2 regions of the Sporolactobacillus sp. BBK16-2 genome follow, and region 2 is predicted to be linked to the other one. Evidence: riboswitches for the same ligand, from Rfam matches in the RefSeq annotation. Region 2 holds a riboswitch; the other holds the start of a gene.

Region 1 (4,782 bases), 450 kb from region 2:
TGACCACAGTCAAACAATTCGAGACCGGTGCCGATGAACAATCCGGCATTATTTTAAAAAATCCGGATGACCAAATGGCTGTTGTTACACTCACGATGAGAGCGAAATTGCCGAAACGGGGAATTGTCACCGGAGATAAAGCTTATATAACTGTGGACAATTTTCCGCGAGCTGATCAAGCGACCATTACCTATCCGGATGGTCGCACGGAAACACTTAAAGCCGGAAGCACTGATCAGGCAATGGTTTATGAATACGATTACATGAATGCTGCAGTAAACCGAGAAATTGATGAACAAACACTTCCGCTGACCGACAGTGTGATGAAAATTATGACCAACGTGCGTGATCAATGGGGCATCCGCTATCCATTTGAGTAACAGTCGCATCCGTTACAATTAGCATTTTGCATTTGTTTTAAAAATAGAGAGCGTTTTCTTTTTATTTTTTGAAACTCTGCATTACAATAGACATGTGATATTAATTACACTAAATTTTGAAGGGAAGATGTGCAATGAGTATTAAAGACACAGTCCTGGAACACGCAGTAGATACTGAATACAAACTATATATCGGCGGTAAATGGGTTGAAGGCTCTGAAGGTAAAAAAATAGCAAGCTACAATCCTAGCACCGGTGAAAAGCTGACTGAATTCACTGACGCGAGTCATGCCGATGTAGACGCAGCTGTGGAAGCAGCTACAAAAGCATTTGACACATGGAAGGATGTCAGCGTTCAAGAGAAAAGTACTCTGTTGCTTAAGATCGCTGATTTAATTGATGAAAACGCTGATCACCTGGCACTTGTTGAAACATTAGATAACGGCAAACCGCTTCGTGAAACAAAGGGAATTGACGTTCCGGCAAGTTCAGATCACTTCCGCTATTTTGCCGGTGTTATCCGTTCCGAAGAAGGCACGGCTAACGCACTTGACGAAAATACATTGACCATCAATCTAAAGGAACCTATTGGTGTCGTTGGGCAAATTGTTCCTTGGAACTTCCCATTGCTGATGGCCGCTTGGAAGATTGCTCCTGCAATTGCAGCAGGAAACACGGTTGTCATTCACCCATCTTCTTCAACATCACTGAGTCTGCTCGAATTGGCTAAAATTTTCGATCAGGCACTCCCAGCAGGAGTCGTGAATGTTATTACCGGACGCGGCTCTGATTCCGGCGATTATATGCTGCATCATCCCGGCTTTGCAAAGCTTGCGTTCACCGGCTCAACCCAAATCGGTTATGAAGTTGCCGCGGCAGCTGCAAAGCGCTTGATTCCGGCAACCCTTGAACTCGGCGGCAAATCGGCCAACATTTTCTTTGATGACGCTCCATGGGAACGTGCCATTGAAGGCGCACAGCTCGGCATTCTATTCAATCAAGGCCAAGTATGCTGTGCAGGTTCACGAATCTTCGTTCAAGAAGGCATCTATGATAAATTCGTTAGCGCACTAAAAGATGCATTCGAGAAAGTTAATGTCGGTTTGCCTTGGGAAGACGGCGTTCAAATGGGTGCTCAAGTCAACAAACGGCAACTGGAAAAGATCTTGGAATATGTTAAGATCGGCCAGGATGAAGGCGCAAAGCTTGTGACCGGCGGATGCCAGCTGACGGACAACAACCTCGATAAAGGTGTCTTCATGGCCCCAACGCTTCTTGCAGACGCAAATAACGACATGCGAATCGCTCAGGAAGAAATCTTCGGACCGGTTGCAACGGTTATCAAATTTAAAGATGCAGATGAAGCAATTAAACTCGCAAACCAATCGGATTACGGTCTTGGCGGTGCGGTATGGACACAAGATATCAACAAGGCACTCCGTGTCGCTCGCAGCGTACGTACCGGTCGTATGTGGGTCAACACCTACAACCAGCTTCCTGCAGGTGCTCCATTCGGCGGCTACAAGAAATCCGGTATCGGCCGTGAAACGTATAAGAGTATTCTTGATGCTTATACGCAAACGAAGAATATCTACATCAGCACAAAAGAAACAGTTGACGGTCTCTATTAATCAGGTCTGTCATTCTATCAGAAAGAGACGAATGCTTCACGCATTCGCCTTTTTCTTTATTTTTGATTAAACATATCAAATTACTTGTATTTATTGCTTGACAAATAAAACACAGCACGATAAACTGTACACAATTAAATAAATCTTATCAAGAGTGGCGGAGGGACTGGCCCGACGAAGCCCGACAACCAGCACGTTTGATGTGTATGGTGTTAATTCCAGCAGATTAAATTCTGGCAGATAAGAAAAGAACCGGCGAATAAGGCCGCTTCCCTATCTACTCTGCGGGAAGCGGTCTTTTAATCTGCGCACCCTTTTTTCTAAGATTTTATTTAATGTAAAACTTAAAGAACATAGGGAGAGATGAACATGGCAGAGGAAAGAAAATATGGTTTTGAGACTTTGCAGGTACACGCAGGTCAAGTGCCTGATCCTGCAACAGGTGCACGTGCCGTACCAATCTATCAGACTACTTCATTTGTATTCAAGGATGCAGACGAAGCAGCAGACTTCTTTCAATTGAAAAGGCCGGGCAATGTGTATGCACGCATTATGAACCCAACTGAAGATGTCTTTGAACAGCGCGTTGCTCAGCTTGAAGGCGGATCCGCAGCTCTTGCCACCTCTTCAGGACTTGCGGCGATTACGTACGCCATTTTGAATGTTGCAAATGCCGGTGATCATATTGTTGCTGCCTCTACCTTGTACGGTGGTACGTATGAATTGTTCAATGTCACTTTGAAAAAACTCGGTATTGATGTCACATTCGTTGATCCGGATGATCCGGAAAATTTCCGCGCAGCAATCCGTGATAATACAAAAGCACTCTACGGTGAAACGATTGGTAACCCGAAAATCAATATTCTCGATATCGAAGCCGTTGCCAATATCGCACACGAAAATAAAATTCCTCTCATTGTTGACAACACCTTCGGAACACCTTACCTCGTTCGTCCAATCGAATTCGGCGCAGATGTCGTTGTCCATTCTGCTACGAAATTTATTGGTGGCCACGGAACTGCTATCGGAGGCATTCTCGTTGACGGAGGAAAATTTGACTGGCGGGCAAGTGGCAAATTCCCTGATTTCACGACACCGGACAAAAGCTACGGCGGCTTGGTCTATGCTGATCTCGCACCTGCTTCATTCGCTGCAAAAGCACGTATTCAGCTGCTGCGCAACACAGGCGCAACAGTCAGCCCGCAGAATGCATTCCTGTTCCTGCAAGGCTTGGAATCTCTTTCCCTGCGTGTGGAACGCCATGTTCAAAATGCACGCAAAGTTGCTGAGTTTTTAAACAATCATCCGAAAATCACATGGGTAAACTATCCTGAACTTGATGGCAACCCATACAAAGAACTGTCAAAAAAATACTTTCCAAAAGGTCCCGGATCCATTTTCACATTTGGCGTGAAAGGCGGACTACAAGCGGGTAAGACATTAATCAACAATGTAAAGCTGTTCTCATTGCTCGCCAATGTGGCCGATGCAAAATCGCTGATCATTCATCCGGCAAGCACGACACATGCTGAATTGACTGCGGAAGAACAGGCCTTTACCGGTGTAACACCCGAACTGATTCGTGTATCCATTGGTATCGAAAGCGTTGACGACATCATCTATGATCTGGAACAGGCATTGGCAAAAGTTCCGGACGCGGTCGCAGCTAAATAATAGAATAGACAAAGAGTAAAGCTATCGGGGGTTATTAACTAGAAGGAGCCTGCAAATGATTTAGTTTGCAGGCTCCTTATTATTTTTTATTTGTTCAGGCTGAATCTCCCTTTTTTTATCATGGTTTCAACACCGCCGATTTTTGCCAGCGATCGGTTTTCAATCACTTTTTTCATAATGGATGCCGGTCGGCCTTTGAGATTTCTGCCCATAATTTCTCCGACCGCATCATTGCGGCCAAGCGAACACACGGTGCCCATAAATTTAAAGACAAACGGCTTTGTCGACGCTTCCTCAATCCTTGCATTCAAGTTATATGCCGCACAATCCGCTTGCTGCATCGCAATTTGCGCGGTGGTCGGATAGGGACGACCATCTTCCGGATTAATGACAGCTGAACAATCGCCTATAATCAGAATTTCCGGATGATCAGGAACAGATAAGTCATCGTTAACAATCACGCGACCGCGGCGCTGCGCAAATCCCGATGCACTGACAACAGAACTTCCGCTGACTCCCCCGGTCCAAACAAATGTACCGGCCTGAAGCGTTTTGATTTGATCACCTGATTTGTAATAGATCCGTTCAGCATCAATACCGCTGACCCTGCCGATTATAAATTCAACACCGTTCTCGCTCAGCTTATGTGCGCCGTATTCCGCCAATTTTCGATTGAACATCGGAAGCGCATGAGGCGTTGGTTCAATACACAGGATACGTACTAAACTCCGATCCACTTGGAACTGTTCAATAAGTTTCGGAATGCGATGAGTCAGTTCTCCCAAAAATTCAAAACTTGTAAACCCTGCACCGCCGACTGCAATCACCAAATGCTCCGGACGATGATCATTACTCCATTTTTCAAACTGATTTTCAATATGATCTTTTATTTTCGTTACAGAAGGAATATCTGCGATGGACAGACCATAGCGATTCATGCCTTTGATACCGAAATATTCCGGTTCAAAACCCAATCCAATCAGCAAATAGTCATAGGAAACAGGATCATGATCCTTCAGGAAGACCTGTCTTGCTTCCTTGTCCACATGCAGGACAGTACCCTGAATAAATGTTGTCTGCTTTTGATCAATAACAAG
Region 2 (4,782 bases):
CTGGTCCTCACTCGACGCCGTCAAGCAGTGGAAAAAGAACGCAGAGCACCAAATGGCTCAGGAAAAAGGCAAACGTGACTGGTACGAATCGTTCGTCACGCGCATCAGCAAGGTCGAACGGGATTACACATTTAAGTGCTGATTACAAAAGTGCGCAGGGTGCGGTGGCTTTGCGTTCAGGACACATGCGCATTTAGCGAAAATTCCTCCATCTCACTTCTGCTCCCTGATTATGTAACGAGTAAAATAAGCGGAGAATTTCCGGTTATATGCATCATCGCGCTTGTTTTACAGGTACATAAGGGTAATTTTTCCGGTTATACACAGAAAAGCCCGCCATTTTCACGTTTTTCGATTCGATAAGCGGAATTTCTCCGTCTATTTAAGCTATTTTTTCGTTCATTTTCTAAATAAGGGTAATTTTTCCGTCTATTTATCAGATTGGGCGCTTAATCAGATCGCCCAACCGATAAGTGCTGATTAGAAACGCACGCAGACTATCCAATCTTCCATCTATTAAGGGGGTGTTTTATTAATGGCTGAATGGGGCACCCATTATCTGGATTTAAGTGAAGAAACAAGGGAAGAATTGTTGCACTATCTTGGCAAGAATGACGAAACCTATGAGAAACGGTGGACGAAAATGAGTGAAAAACGCCATTTTTTCTCGTGGAATTGGTCGGCGTTCTTTGCTTTCACTTTTTGGTCCGCACACCGAAAAATGTATTACTTGTCCTACGGATATTTAATACTCTCTACACTTTTCGGCTTACTCTTCAGCAGTATACCTGATCTTGCTAATCTGTTTTTTAGCCTTCTAATTGGCGTTTTGTTCGCTTTATTTAGCAACTATTTTTGCTTCGTAAACGCCTTGACAGCGATTAAAAAATTGAAAACAGAAATTCCGGATCGCAGCGACCGCATTCACTACCTTCAAACTCATCCCGGATATAGTTGGCCCGCATTTTGGATCTATTTGCTCGTTGATATTGCTGTAACGGTTGCTACAAGCTTTATTTGACTCCAGGTCCTAATCATTTTTTCTCGTTTGCAGCTGTGGTTTAAGATCAGATGCTAAATTCCCTTGTTAATCAAAATCGCAAGCTCGTGCAGGCGGTCATATTGCCAAGCACGCTCTTTCTCGACCGCTTCCTGTTCACTGTCCGCAACATAAAATACGCTTTTTGCAGCATAGGTAGACGCATGGATCGCGTGACCAAACATGTACGCAGTCGCAGCAGCTTGGCCTGCCGCTCGAGCAGCGGCGATGGCTGCAGCTCCTGTTGCTTCGCGCGCCGCGGCATCTGCCGCAAAAGCGGCTTTTCGCGCTTCATCGACGCTGATTCTGCCCCTTGCCCACAGACGAGCCGCTGCAATCGCTTGCCGAGGCCGCTCATCTTGAGGACGTTCCTGTTCAAAATACCGGATGACGTGATCGGAGCAAACAGCCGCCCATAATGCTGCTGTCTGTTGTTTTACCAATTCTAGCTTTGCATCAATTTCTTTTTTACGCTCTGTGTCCACAAATTTCATCGACAAATCCGCTCCTTTCCCTTAAACAAACATTTATATGCATCTTATGTTCCCTTTTTTACCCTTTCATCGTTCTTAACGAGATACATATAGAGTACCCTACTGGTCAGCGAAAATAGTCAAAGAAAAACGTCCACTTTAATCTTGTGGACGTTTTTATAGTTGTAGGCACTCAAGAAGACAAAATATTTTATAGGTTCTCCATTTACCTGTTTTTCGGAACTTGATGTGCTTTATACTATTCTTCCTGTTATCTCTTTTATGATTTTTGTAAAACAGTATCTGAAAGTTGGTGTTTGTTAAGGAATTGATCGAGAATTTCATTAAACCGATCCGCGTATTCCCAAAATAACAGATGATTGCCAAACGAATGCACGTCACTATTTGGAAATTCTTTTTGTATATAAGGCGTAGCGGCATCTGCGCGCGCGGATGAAGTAAATGTTAACGAGGGCACTGTTTCATCAATCGTTTTTGCCGCTGCTTTTTTGTCTGTAAGCCAGCCGTCGACATAGAGCGCATCGGCAATTTGATGCGGAATGCGCAAGCTTGGCGCTGTAAATCGACTCTTTTCTTCAGCAGTAATCGCGTGGTCGAATAGGAGATTTTCAGCAAATGAATCAATAAACTGACGATAATGTTCGGCAGAATCCAGAGAATGATTGTGGACGGCTATGAGGTCTTCAAGTGTCCCAGCTACCCACTCATCAGAATCCGAGCTAAGGGTCCGCGGGGATACATCAATGGTGACAGCAGCCGAAATGTTTTGAGTTCCAAATTGTTCCACATAAGACCATAAGGTTAGACCACCAAACGACCAACCGGCCAACACGACATTTTTTAAATCAAGGTGATCGATCAGTTTTCCAAGATCCGCTCCCTGCACATCGTACGTATTTCTGTTTACGCTGATCGTTGATTTTCCATGATTTCGCGGATCTACCGCAATCACTCGATAACGCGTGGAGAAGTAAGCAATCTGTTTTTCAAATACATCAATACTGAATGTCCAACCCGGAATAAAAATGAGCGGCCGTCCACTCCCTTCATCACGATAGTGCAACTCAATACCTGGCTCTACTTCAAAATAGTGTTCTGCCATGTTCATTCACCCTTTTTCGTTTTTTAATCACCCTTAATTTTTCTCGGACTAGCTCAGATGACTATTTATCCATTTATTGAGGCAAATAAAAAAGAGATTTCCCGTGTTCAGAAAACCTCTTTACAGGTTCTGTTTATCTGCCGGGATTACCGCTGGATTTAGCACAGTACCTCTTTGCAAGGTCCGCTGCTGAGGGATCATCAGGCCAGATCCTTTACCCTCTCTGGATAAACAAACATATAACCAAGTATTTAGGTGTGATTTATTGTATTATAGCACTATTCCCACCTGTGTCAATAAGAAAAACCGGGCACAGAGCGGGCGATCCTTACTTTCGCGTTGCGTACAGGACATACGCGTGCTTAGCGAAATTTCCTTACATACGAAAGTTCATTTGCTCCAAATACCATTTTGAATCATCAACCTTGTCTTGAACAGACATTTCTAGTTCACACTGGTAGGAAAGTATAAGAAAACATTTAAAGGAAACGAGTGTAAGCGGTCCGAAAAAACGCCGCGTCCTGCGGCTCACCGGACACTAGGCCGTCCATGGCCGTCGCAACTAAGGCTTCGCCTTCGCCAGGGGCTTGGCGAAGCCAAGTTTTCTAATAAATCATTTCGATCCTTAATTCAGTATCGCGGGGGAAAATAAGCGGAGATTTTCCGGTTATTTGCACCATAGAGCTTGTTTTGCAGGTAAATAAGGGTAATTTTTCCGGTTATGCACTGCAAAACCCGCTATTTTCACGTTTTTCGATTCGATAAGCGGAATTTCTCCGTCTATTTAGGGAATTTTTTCATTAATTTTCTAATTAAGCGGAATTTTTCCGTTTATTTATCAGATTTGACGCTTAACCTGATCGCCCAACCGATAAGTTCGGATTGGGAATCAGCCTCTTATGACGCTTATCGTCGTACCAGCGGGACAAAATCATAAGTTTTTTTACTTGTAAGAAAAATCGAGCGAAAAGTGCCCGGTCCTCTGCTGTCAATCTGTATGGAGCTTTGATCCATCAACCTTGTGACTTGAACGAGCGTCGCTTCAGCTGCTCGCTTGCCGTGGCGATCTGGGAGCCTTCTCAAGCAGACGCATGCCAGCGGTATCTCCCCTGGCGCGCGATTCTTTCTTTCGTTCATTCTCATCAAATGAACACACCAAAATGAGGGATAGCGTCAATGCTATCCCTCCTGCATTGCCTATTCGATTCAAATGACCCACATTAACGATAGTTGTTATGCGTCGGTTGAAACACGTCCTCGTCTGAATTCCGTACCAGCGAGAAATGGTCGTCATTGTCGTAACCGTTCAGCACTCGATTGTGATGTTGGATAATCTGCGCCGCAGATAATATCGGAGTATCCGCAGTCGAGTGGGCATCGCCGACCAGTGTCACATCAAAGCCGTTGACCGTAGCCATTCGAACGGCGGTATCAATACAATATTCGGTCTTACATCCTACAATAACGAGATGTTCACTACCACGCTCCTGAAGGAATTTTAATAAAGGTGTGTGATAAAAAGAACTTGTTGCGCTTTTATTAAAAATCTCAGCATCATCCGGTATATGAATTGCCGGGTGAACCTGGAATCCTTCTCCTTCACCGCCGGATACACTGGTGTCGCGGACAAAAACTATGGGAATATCCAATCCCACAGCTTTTTCGATTACAAGATTGATTTTCCGAAGCAACTCTTCTTTATTATATACGCCGCGCTCCTGTGAATCACCCTCAATCAGCGTCAGTTGTGAGTCAATAACAAGTAAAGCCTGGTTCATCAGCAGCACTCCTTTACCGTTTGCAGCATAACTAGTTGCCAAGTTATTGATTAAAGTATAACAGATTTGTATTGAAGCTGATCAACACTTATCGAGATCAATGTAAATTTTGCCCCGACCGGCGGATTTAGCGCGCTTCTCACGATACAGGCGGTTTAGTAAACGGCTGACGGTTTCCGGAGTGACACCAATGTACCCGGCCATATCCTGTTCCGTCATCATAGCCGAGATAAGGACCCAGCCGTCCGTCGCCCGGACACCTGACTGCTGAGCGAGCCGCTTCAATAGCGAAACCAGTTGAACGAGGGCCGGCTCAAGAACCGAATCAGAGTATCGGTTCATCAGCTCCTGACTTTTCTTAGCGAAAAA

What was found. A riboswitch is a leader RNA that binds a small molecule or an ion and turns the genes downstream of it on or off. The one in region 2 is predicted to bind S-adenosylmethionine.
Region 1: linked by a shared signal. The riboswitch ahead of AC6F33_RS16785 (O-acetylhomoserine aminocarboxypropyltransferase/cysteine synthase family protein) and the one ahead of AC6F33_RS01830 (alpha/beta fold hydrolase) in region 2 are both predicted to bind S-adenosylmethionine.

What each region holds. Positions count from the first base shown of each region.
Region 1 covers NZ_CM187611.1:3,402,264-3,407,045, forward strand. Annotated here, with positions in the region: gene AC6F33_RS16775 (Gfo/Idh/MocA family protein) at 1-380, shown strand, start outside; gene AC6F33_RS16780 (aldehyde dehydrogenase family protein) at 515-2,011, shown strand; SAM riboswitch class I at 2,154-2,258, shown strand; gene AC6F33_RS16785 (O-acetylhomoserine aminocarboxypropyltransferase/cysteine synthase family protein) at 2,381-3,685, shown strand; gene AC6F33_RS16790 (NAD(P)/FAD-dependent oxidoreductase) at 3,772-4,782, opposite strand, start outside.
Region 2 covers NZ_CM187611.1:335,371-340,152, reverse strand. Annotated here, with positions in the region: gene AC6F33_RS01845 (antibiotic biosynthesis monooxygenase family protein) at 1-142, shown strand, start outside; gene AC6F33_RS01840 (DUF2628 domain-containing protein) at 536-1,021, shown strand; gene AC6F33_RS01835 (putative immunity protein) at 1,075-1,533, opposite strand; gene AC6F33_RS01830 (alpha/beta fold hydrolase) at 1,793-2,635, opposite strand; SAM riboswitch class I at 2,766-2,869, opposite strand; gene AC6F33_RS01825 (hypothetical protein) at 3,542-3,778, opposite strand; gene AC6F33_RS01820 (cysteine hydrolase family protein) at 3,856-4,413, opposite strand; gene AC6F33_RS01815 (Crp/Fnr family transcriptional regulator) at 4,495-4,782, opposite strand, start outside.